Regions from separate parts of the Mesorhizobium sp. ISC25 genome, predicted to be linked through region 2. Evidence: predicted binding sites of a transcription regulator. Region 2 holds the regulator's gene; the other holds the start of a gene.
The links. Region 2 encodes LexA, which represses DNA repair genes until DNA is damaged. Its sites were predicted from a motif close to TGTTCNNNNTGTGTTCNG; they were not measured.
Positions count from the first base shown of each region.

Region 1: a site for LexA is predicted at 1,507-1,524, ahead of RQ479_RS20215 (DNA recombination protein RmuC). Genes of this name have one in related genera too.

Region 1 covers NZ_CP135441.1:4,092,637-4,096,578, reverse strand. Annotated here, with positions in the region: gene RQ479_RS20220 (GFA family protein) at 1-168, shown strand, start outside; gene RQ479_RS20215 (DNA recombination protein RmuC) at 212-1,474, opposite strand; gene def (peptide deformylase) at 1,578-2,108, shown strand; gene fmt (methionyl-tRNA formyltransferase) at 2,125-3,054, shown strand; gene RQ479_RS20200 (GNAT family N-acetyltransferase) at 3,051-3,560, shown strand; gene truA (tRNA pseudouridine(38-40) synthase TruA) at 3,579-3,942, shown strand, end outside.
Region 2 covers NZ_CP135441.1:1,140,320-1,144,261, reverse strand. Annotated here, with positions in the region: gene kynU (kynureninase) at 1-863, opposite strand, end outside; gene lexA (transcriptional repressor LexA) at 1,314-2,048, shown strand; gene RQ479_RS05600 (ComEC/Rec2 family competence protein) at 2,042-3,942, opposite strand, start outside.

The sequences.
Region 1 (3,942 bases), 3.0 Mb from region 2:
TCGCATCTCTACGCCACGTCGGCGGGCGCGGGACCGAAGGTTTACGGCATCAGGGTCGGCACGGCACGGCAGCGCGATCAACTGGTGCCGAGAAAGCAGATCTGGCATCGCTCGGCGCTGCATTGGCTGCCGGAATTCGAAGGCACAACCATCATCGAGGAGCAGTAGCGCCGGACCGGGCGAAGCCTCGGCCCCGGTTCCGGCGTAGCTCTCAATCGTCGCCTTCGACGACCCTTAGCCTCAACTGCCCGGTTTTCGAATCGGCAACACGCGCGCTGCTTTCCGCTTTTGCTCCGCTGCCATTCGAACCAGCGGTGTCCTCCGCCGGCTGCACCCCAAACTCCAGCGCCTCGATCTTTTGTCCGCGCCTGGTCACCTTGGATGTCGAGACCAGAATGTCGTCGATATCCTTGGCCGATTGGCCGAAATGCGTCTGCAATTTGCGCACCCGCTCGTCGAGCCGAGAGACGTCTTCCATCAGCCGGATAACCTCGCCCTGGATCAGGTGCGCCTGCTCGCGCATGCGGGCATCCTTGAGGATCGCCTGGATGACCTGGATCGACAGCATCAAAAGCGACGGCGAGACGATGACGATCCGCGATCGATGCGCCTTTTGGACAACGGCCTCGAAATTCTCATGGATTTCGGCGAACACCGATTCCGAGGGCACGAACATGAAGGCGGTATCCTGCGTCTCGCCCTGGATCAGGTATTTTTCGGAAATATCCCGGACATGCACCTCGATGTCGCGGCGGAAAGCCTGTGCGGCGGACTTCTGCAGGTCGGCGCCTTCGGCGGCCCGGATGGCATTCCACGCCTCGAGCGGAAACTTTGCATCGATGGCAAGCGACGGTGCGCCGTTCGGCATCTTCACCAGGCAGTCGGGCCGGCTGCCATTCGACAAGGTCGCTTGGAATTCATAGGCGCCGTGCGGCAATCCGTCGGCGACGATGGCTTCCATACGCGACTGGCCGAAGGCGCCGCGCGTCTGCTTGTTGGAAAGGATCGCCTGCAATTGCACGACCTGGCCGGCCAGCGACTGGATGTTGCCTTGCGCGATATCGATGACCGCCAGCCGCTCCTGCAGCTTGGCGAGGCTCTCATGCGTCGATCTCGTCTGCTCGGTCATGGTCTGGCCGAGGCGGCCGGTCATGGCGTCGAGGCGCTGGCCGATCGACTGGGTCAGTTCGGCCTGGCGCGCCCCGAACACTTCGGCGATGGCGCCCATACGGCCCTGCATTTCCGCCTGGCTTGCCAAGATGCCGGCCATCCGCACCTCGGCGTCGCGGGCGTGGTCGGCGGCTTCGGCGGCCGCCACCGCACGCGCCTTGGCCGATCGCCAGAGCGCAACCACGAGCGCCACGAACAGTCCGAGGAACAGCATTGCGCCGAAACCCAGGGCATGGCCGAGCGTGATCGTGGTGGCGCCGAGCCGGGCGACAGGTTCGGACAGGATGGTGGCCAGATCGTTCATGCCGACAGCATAGATGATTCGGTCTGCCGGCACAGATCAAAACGTGAACGAGCCGAAGGCGCCCCGGTTGACGCTTTTCCTGCGAGGTCTTAGGTGAGACACCATGTCGATCAAGCCGCTTATCATCCTTCCCGATCCCGTCCTGCGCCAGGTTTCAAAACCGGTCGAGCGTGTCGACGGCGATTTGCGCAAACTCGCCGGCGACATGCTGGACACCATGTATGACGCGCCCGGCATTGGCCTCGCTGCGATCCAGGTCGGCGAACGCTTGCGCATGCTGGTCATCGACCTCGCCAAAGAGGACGAAACGCCGGCACCGCACGTCTTCATCAATCCCGAAATCCTCGAAAGCTCCGACCAGCATTCGGTCTATGAGGAAGGCTGCCTGTCGATCCCGGACTACTACGCCGAGGTCGAGCGGCCGGCGGCGGTGCGGGTGAAGTATCTCGATCGCGACGGCAAGCTGCAGGAGATCGAGGCCGAAGGGCTGATGGCGACCTGCCTGCAGCACGAGATCGACCATCTCAACGGCGTGCTGTTCATCGATCACATCTCCAAGCTGAAGCGCGACATGGTGGTCAAAAAGTTCAAGAAGCTCGCCAGGGACAAGGCGCCGGGCAAGATGGTGGGATAGGGGTCGACGAATGCCCCTGCGTGTCATCTTCATGGGTACGCCTGAATTCTCCGTGCCGACCTTGCGGGCGATTGCCCGGGCCGGGCATGAATTGGCAGCCGTCTACACGCAGCCGCCGCGCGCCGGCGGCCGGCGCGGGCTCGAGCTGACGCCATCGCCGGTGCAGCGCGAGGCGGATCGGTTGGGCGTCGAGGTTCGCACGCCGGTGTCGCTGAAGAGCGAGGCGGAGCAGGAAGCGTTCCGCGCCTTGGGTGCCGACGTCGCCGTGGTCGTCGCCTACGGGCTGCTTCTGCCCAAACCCATTCTCGAGGCGCCAAGGCTCGGTTGCCTCAATGGCCACGCATCGCTGTTGCCGCGCTGGCGCGGCGCCGCCCCTATCCAGCGCGCCATCATGGCCGGCGACACCGAGGCGGGCATGATGGTGATGCGGATGGAGGAAGGCCTCGACACCGGGCCGGTGGCAATGGTTGAAAAATGCGCCGTTGGACCCGACATGACGGCCGGCGATCTGCACGACCGGCTGATGGTGTTGGGTGCGGCTCTGATGGTGCAGGCGCTCGAACGGCTGGAACGGAATACGCTGACATTTACCACACAGGCCGAGGTGGGGGTGACCTACGCCAAGAAAATCGATAAATCGGAGACTCGCATAGACTGGCTGCGACCTGCCGGCGACGTGCACAACCAGATTCGCGGCCTGTCGCCCTTTCCCGGTGCATGGTGCGAGGCCGAAATCGGCGGCCGCATGGAGCGGCTGAAACTGCTTCGCTCGACGCTCTTGCAAGGCGCCGGGGAACCGGGAGGAATTCTCGACGATCGGCTGACGGTCGCCTGCGGGTCAGGCGCGATCAGGCTGGTCGAAGTTCAACGTGCGGGCGGAAGGCCCATTGCCGCGCAGGAGTTTCTGCGCGGGGCCAAGCTCGAAAAAGGAATGAAATTGTCATGAGCATGATATCCATACGCGCGGCGACGCCGCGGGACCGCGAGGCGATCCGCCTTGTCGAAGAACACGCATTCGGCCAGCAGGCGGAGGCCGGACTGGTCGACGCGCTGGTCACCGGCGGTGATGCCGTCGTCGAACTGGTGGCGGACGAAGACGGGCAAGTGGTCGGCCATATCCTGTTTTCACGGCTCTTCGTGCAGAATGGCGGCAAGAGCTTCCCGGCGGTGGCTTTGGCGCCTCTGGCGGTCGAGCCGTCGTTCCACGGCACCGGCATCGGCGGTGCGCTGGTCCGCGAGGCGCATATCCGCCTGAAGGCTGCCGGCGAGACGCTCGCCGTGGTGCTCGGCGATCCGGCTTACTATGGACGTTTCGGCTACAGCCGCGCCCGTGCAGCGAAATTCGAGAGCGATTACCAAGGCGAGGCTTTGCAGGCACTTGCATGGGGCGAGGCGCCGGAGACCGGCAGGCTGGTCTACGCGTCGGCCTTCGGCTCAGCCCTCGCCGCCTGATTTCGCCTCGATCCGGGAATGCCGCGTTTTCGCCTCGACATCGAATATGACGGCAGTCTCTTCGCCGGCTGGCAGCGCCAGGCCAACCAGCCTTCGGTGCAGCAGGCGATCGAGCAGGCGATCGAGAAGTTCTGTGGTGAGCAGGTTTCGCTGCGCGCAGCCGGCCGCACCGATGCCGGCGTCCATGCGAGCGCTCAGGTGGCGCATGTGGATCTGATCAAAGCATGGCCCGGCGACAAAGTGCGCGACGCCGTCAACGCGCATCTGCAAGCGGCCAAGGTGCGCATCGCCATCCTGAAGGCCGCCGTCGTGCCGGATAGCTTCGATGCGCGTTTCTCGGCGATCGGCCGCCATTACCTCTACCGCATCGTCAACCGCCGCG
Region 2 (3,942 bases):
CGCATCGACAGGATCGGCTGGGTGCCGCACAGAAACCGGCGGATGCCGGTGCCGGCCGCATAGCCTGGCTCGAAGGCGAAGGGCCGTGCATGGCCCCACCAGCCGGTGAGCGGCTGCTGGATGTCGGCAAGATGCCGCTCAGCCGCATAGATGAAGGCAGGCGCGCCCGGTCCGCCATTCAGATATTTGTAAGTGCAGCCAACGGCAAAATCGGCCTTTGCCTTGTCGAGCTCGACTGGCATCGCACCGGCGGTGTGGCAGAGATCCCAGACGATCATCGCCCCGGCTTCCTGGGCCCTGCGCGTCAGCGCCGGCATGTCGCGCAGTTCGCCCGACTTGTAGTTGACGTGGTTGACCAACACCACGGCGGTGCGTTCGTCGATCAGCTCCTCGATGCTCGGCGCGTCGACCCCCGAGAGGCGCAGCAGCGTATCTTTTCGCGTCGAAACCACACCCTCAGCCATGTAGAGGTCCGTCGGAAAACTATCGCCCTCGGCGACGATGACCTGCCGCTCCGGCCGCATAGCCATGGCGGCGTGCAGCAGCTTGTAGATGTTGACCGACGTCGTGTCGCAGACCACCGTCTGGCCGATCGCGGCACCGATCAGGCGCCCGAGCTGGTCGCCAAGTTCAAGCGGCATGTTGAACCAGCCGGCCGTGTTCCATGCGCGGATGAGATCATGCGACCATTCCTCGGTCGCGGCCTTGTACAGTTCATCGAAAGCGGCACGTGAAGCAGCTCCTAGCGAATTGCCGTCGAGATAGATCACTCCTTGCGGCAACACAAAACGGTCGCGCATCGCGCGCAGCGGATCTGCGCCATCCATCGCCTTTATGGCCGCGAGATCGGGAATTCCTGTCATGATTTGCCTGCTCCCCCAAAGATCCAACGCAACGCCGGACACGCATCGACTGTTCTTCCATTACCAGGTAGCGCGCAGCAAGGCTCCACCAGCGAGAAGCAGCCTGACCAGGCGGTGGAAACCAGGAGTTTAACCCGAGGTTGGCGTTTTGAGTTCGTTTCGTTCACGGTGCATTGACCAAACCATACAGTCGATACGGGTTCACTTCCGTGCCTTTTGCCGACCGACGGCCGATGCCAGTGGCGCATTCTAGGAAGCCAGAAGGGCGCAAACGACAGCAGAATCAAGGCGATGAGGCTCGCGGCGGGTGAAAATGCGGTACCCCGGTAGGGGACGTCGTTTGTTTCCCGAGCCTTAACGCATTCATTAAACTTTAAACAGTTGCGGAACACAACTGGAACAGATAGTGTTTGTTCTGGGTTTGTTTTTCTGATTCTGTTGGGGGTCGCTATGCTGACACGCAAACAACACGAACTGCTTATGTTCATCCACGAAAGGTTGAAGGAAAGCGGTATTCCGCCCTCCTTCGACGAGATGAAGGAAGCGCTCGACCTGGCTTCCAAATCGGGAATCCATCGGCTGATAACGGCGCTGGAGGAACGCGGCTTCATTCGCCGTTTGCCCAACCGGGCCCGTGCGCTGGAGGTGCTGCGCCTGCCTGACTCGATCGCCCCCGGCCTCAATGCGGCACGCAAGTTCTCGCCGAGTGTCATCCAGGGCAGTCTTGGGCAAGGTGCCCCTCGGCAGGGCAAGCCGACATCGTCGCGCGTCCCTGCAGCCGGCAATGACGACGATGTCGTCGCCGCCGTTTCGATCCCGGTGATGGGCCGCATCGCCGCCGGTGTGCCGATCGATGCCATCCAGCACCAGACGCATTCGATTTCGGTGCCGCCGGATATGATCATGGGCGGCGAGCATTATGCGCTCGAGGTCAAAGGCGATTCGATGATCGAGGCTGGCATTTTCGACGGCGACACGGTGATCATCCGCAATGCGGATACGGCGAGCCCCGGTGAGATCGTGGTGGCACTGGTCGACGAGGAGGAAGCGACGCTGAAGCGGTTCCGCCGCAAGGGCGCTTCGATCGCCCTGGAAGCCGCCAATCCGGCCTACGAGACGCGCATCTTCGGACCAGACCGGGTCAAAGTGCAAGGCAAGCTCGTCGGACTGATCCGCCGCTACTGAGCTCCGCCCTTGGCGCCGGCTTTGGGTTTGTCGGCCCTGCGGTATGGCGGCAGGCCTCGCGCCGCGCGTGAAAATTTCCGCTGCACGTGCCAGGGCCGGTATGATTTTTCGACGGCGAAACGGATTTCGGGGCGTGTTGCCGCTTGTGGATCGAAATAGATGGCCGCACTTCCCGCGCGCGCCAGTTGCCGTTTGGTGACGACGAGGACCAGCCGGTCGTAGTAGCAGGGATTATGGGCGGTGGCGTCGTCGATGACGATCAAGCTGGCAAAGGCGCAGGCTGGCCGTGCAGTATCGCGGTCCTTGGCTTGCGCGATGATCGCGCCGGATGGATGCCTGGCAAGGCAGAGGCCGTCCGTGCAAATGAACGGCATGCCCGGCGGTAGGTCGGCCGGATCGGCAATGTCGAATTGCGGATCGTTCTTTCCAGGTGTTTCCGGCGCGACGATAGCCTCTGATGTGAGCGCGCGTTTCCAGTTGTCGATGGTGAACTCATTCGGGTGTGCCCGGTTGACCGCGAGTTCACCGCTGCCGATCGGCAGCGCGACCAGCCGTGCGTCCTCCGAGATCAATACGTCGGGTACGCGCGTCTGGGTCGTCGTCAGCAAGCCGGCGAGCGCGAAAGGAAGTGCCGCGAGCCGCAACCAGGTCGTCGCCATGCTGGCAATGACGAGGGCGATCGTCACCAAAAGGACAGATCTCAGCGAAATCAGCCCGACCGCATCGATCGGCGAGCGCTCGGAGATCCACCCGGACAGGGCGATCATCGCCGTCAGCCCCTTGCCCATCACGTAGAGGAAAGGCCCATCCGCGCCGAACGGCATCGCCAGCGCACTGAGGACGGCGAAGGGCATGACGACCAGTGAGACGATAGGCATGATGGCCAGATTGGCGAACAGGCTGAGCGGCGCCACGCGCTGGAAATGCCATATGGCGAAAAGCGCCGTGGCGCTCCCTGCAATGATCGAGGTCATCGCCAGGCCGCCCATGCCCAGCAGGACCTTTCGAGTGGCAAAGCGTAGCGGCGACCGCCGCGGCGGCGGCGTGGTGGCCCTGCCGGCGCGGTAATCGGACCAGCCTGCATAGGCGCCGACAAGGGCCGCCGTCGCGGCGAAGGACATCTGGAAGCTCGGACCAACCACCTCGTGCGGCGACACCAGAATGACGGCGATGGCCGAGATCGCCAGGTTGCGCATGGTGAGCGCGGCCCGGTCGAACAGCACGGCGATAAGCATCACCGCCAGCATGATGAAGCTGCGTTCGGCCGCTACCACAATGCCGGAAAAGACGAGGTAGGCCGCAATCGAAAAAAGCGCGGCGGCCGCGGCATATTTCTTGACCGGCCGTCGCGATGAGAAATCGGGAAACAGCGCAAAGGCGCCGCGTAGCAGCGCCATGATGGTGCCGGCGACCAACGCCATATGCAGCCCCGAGATGGAGATGATGTGGTAGATGCCTGTGCGCCGCATCGCTTCGTTGATCTCCTCGGGAATGCCGGCGCGCACGCCGACGATTAGCGCAGCAGCAATCTCGCCCTCGGCGCCGCCGATGCGGCTGCGGATATGGTCGGCGATGGATTCGCGCGCGTCTTCGATCGCGGAAGAAAGCCGCGCGGCAAGCGGCATGCTGCCCGACGACACGACTTTCGGATTGCCGAGAAAAAAGCCGCTGCCGCCGATACCGGCGAAATAGCTGTCGAAGGAGAAATCATAGCTGTCGGGCCGCACCGGCCCGGTCGGCGGCAGCAGCCGCACATAGCCGGCGATCTCGGAACCGGCGGTCAGCTCAGCCGGTATTTTCATCGCCGAAACGCGGACCCGTTCCGGCATGTAGCGCAGTGTCGGCCTGGCGGTTGAGATCACATCGATCGTCAGCCTGATGCGGCCGCTCGCCA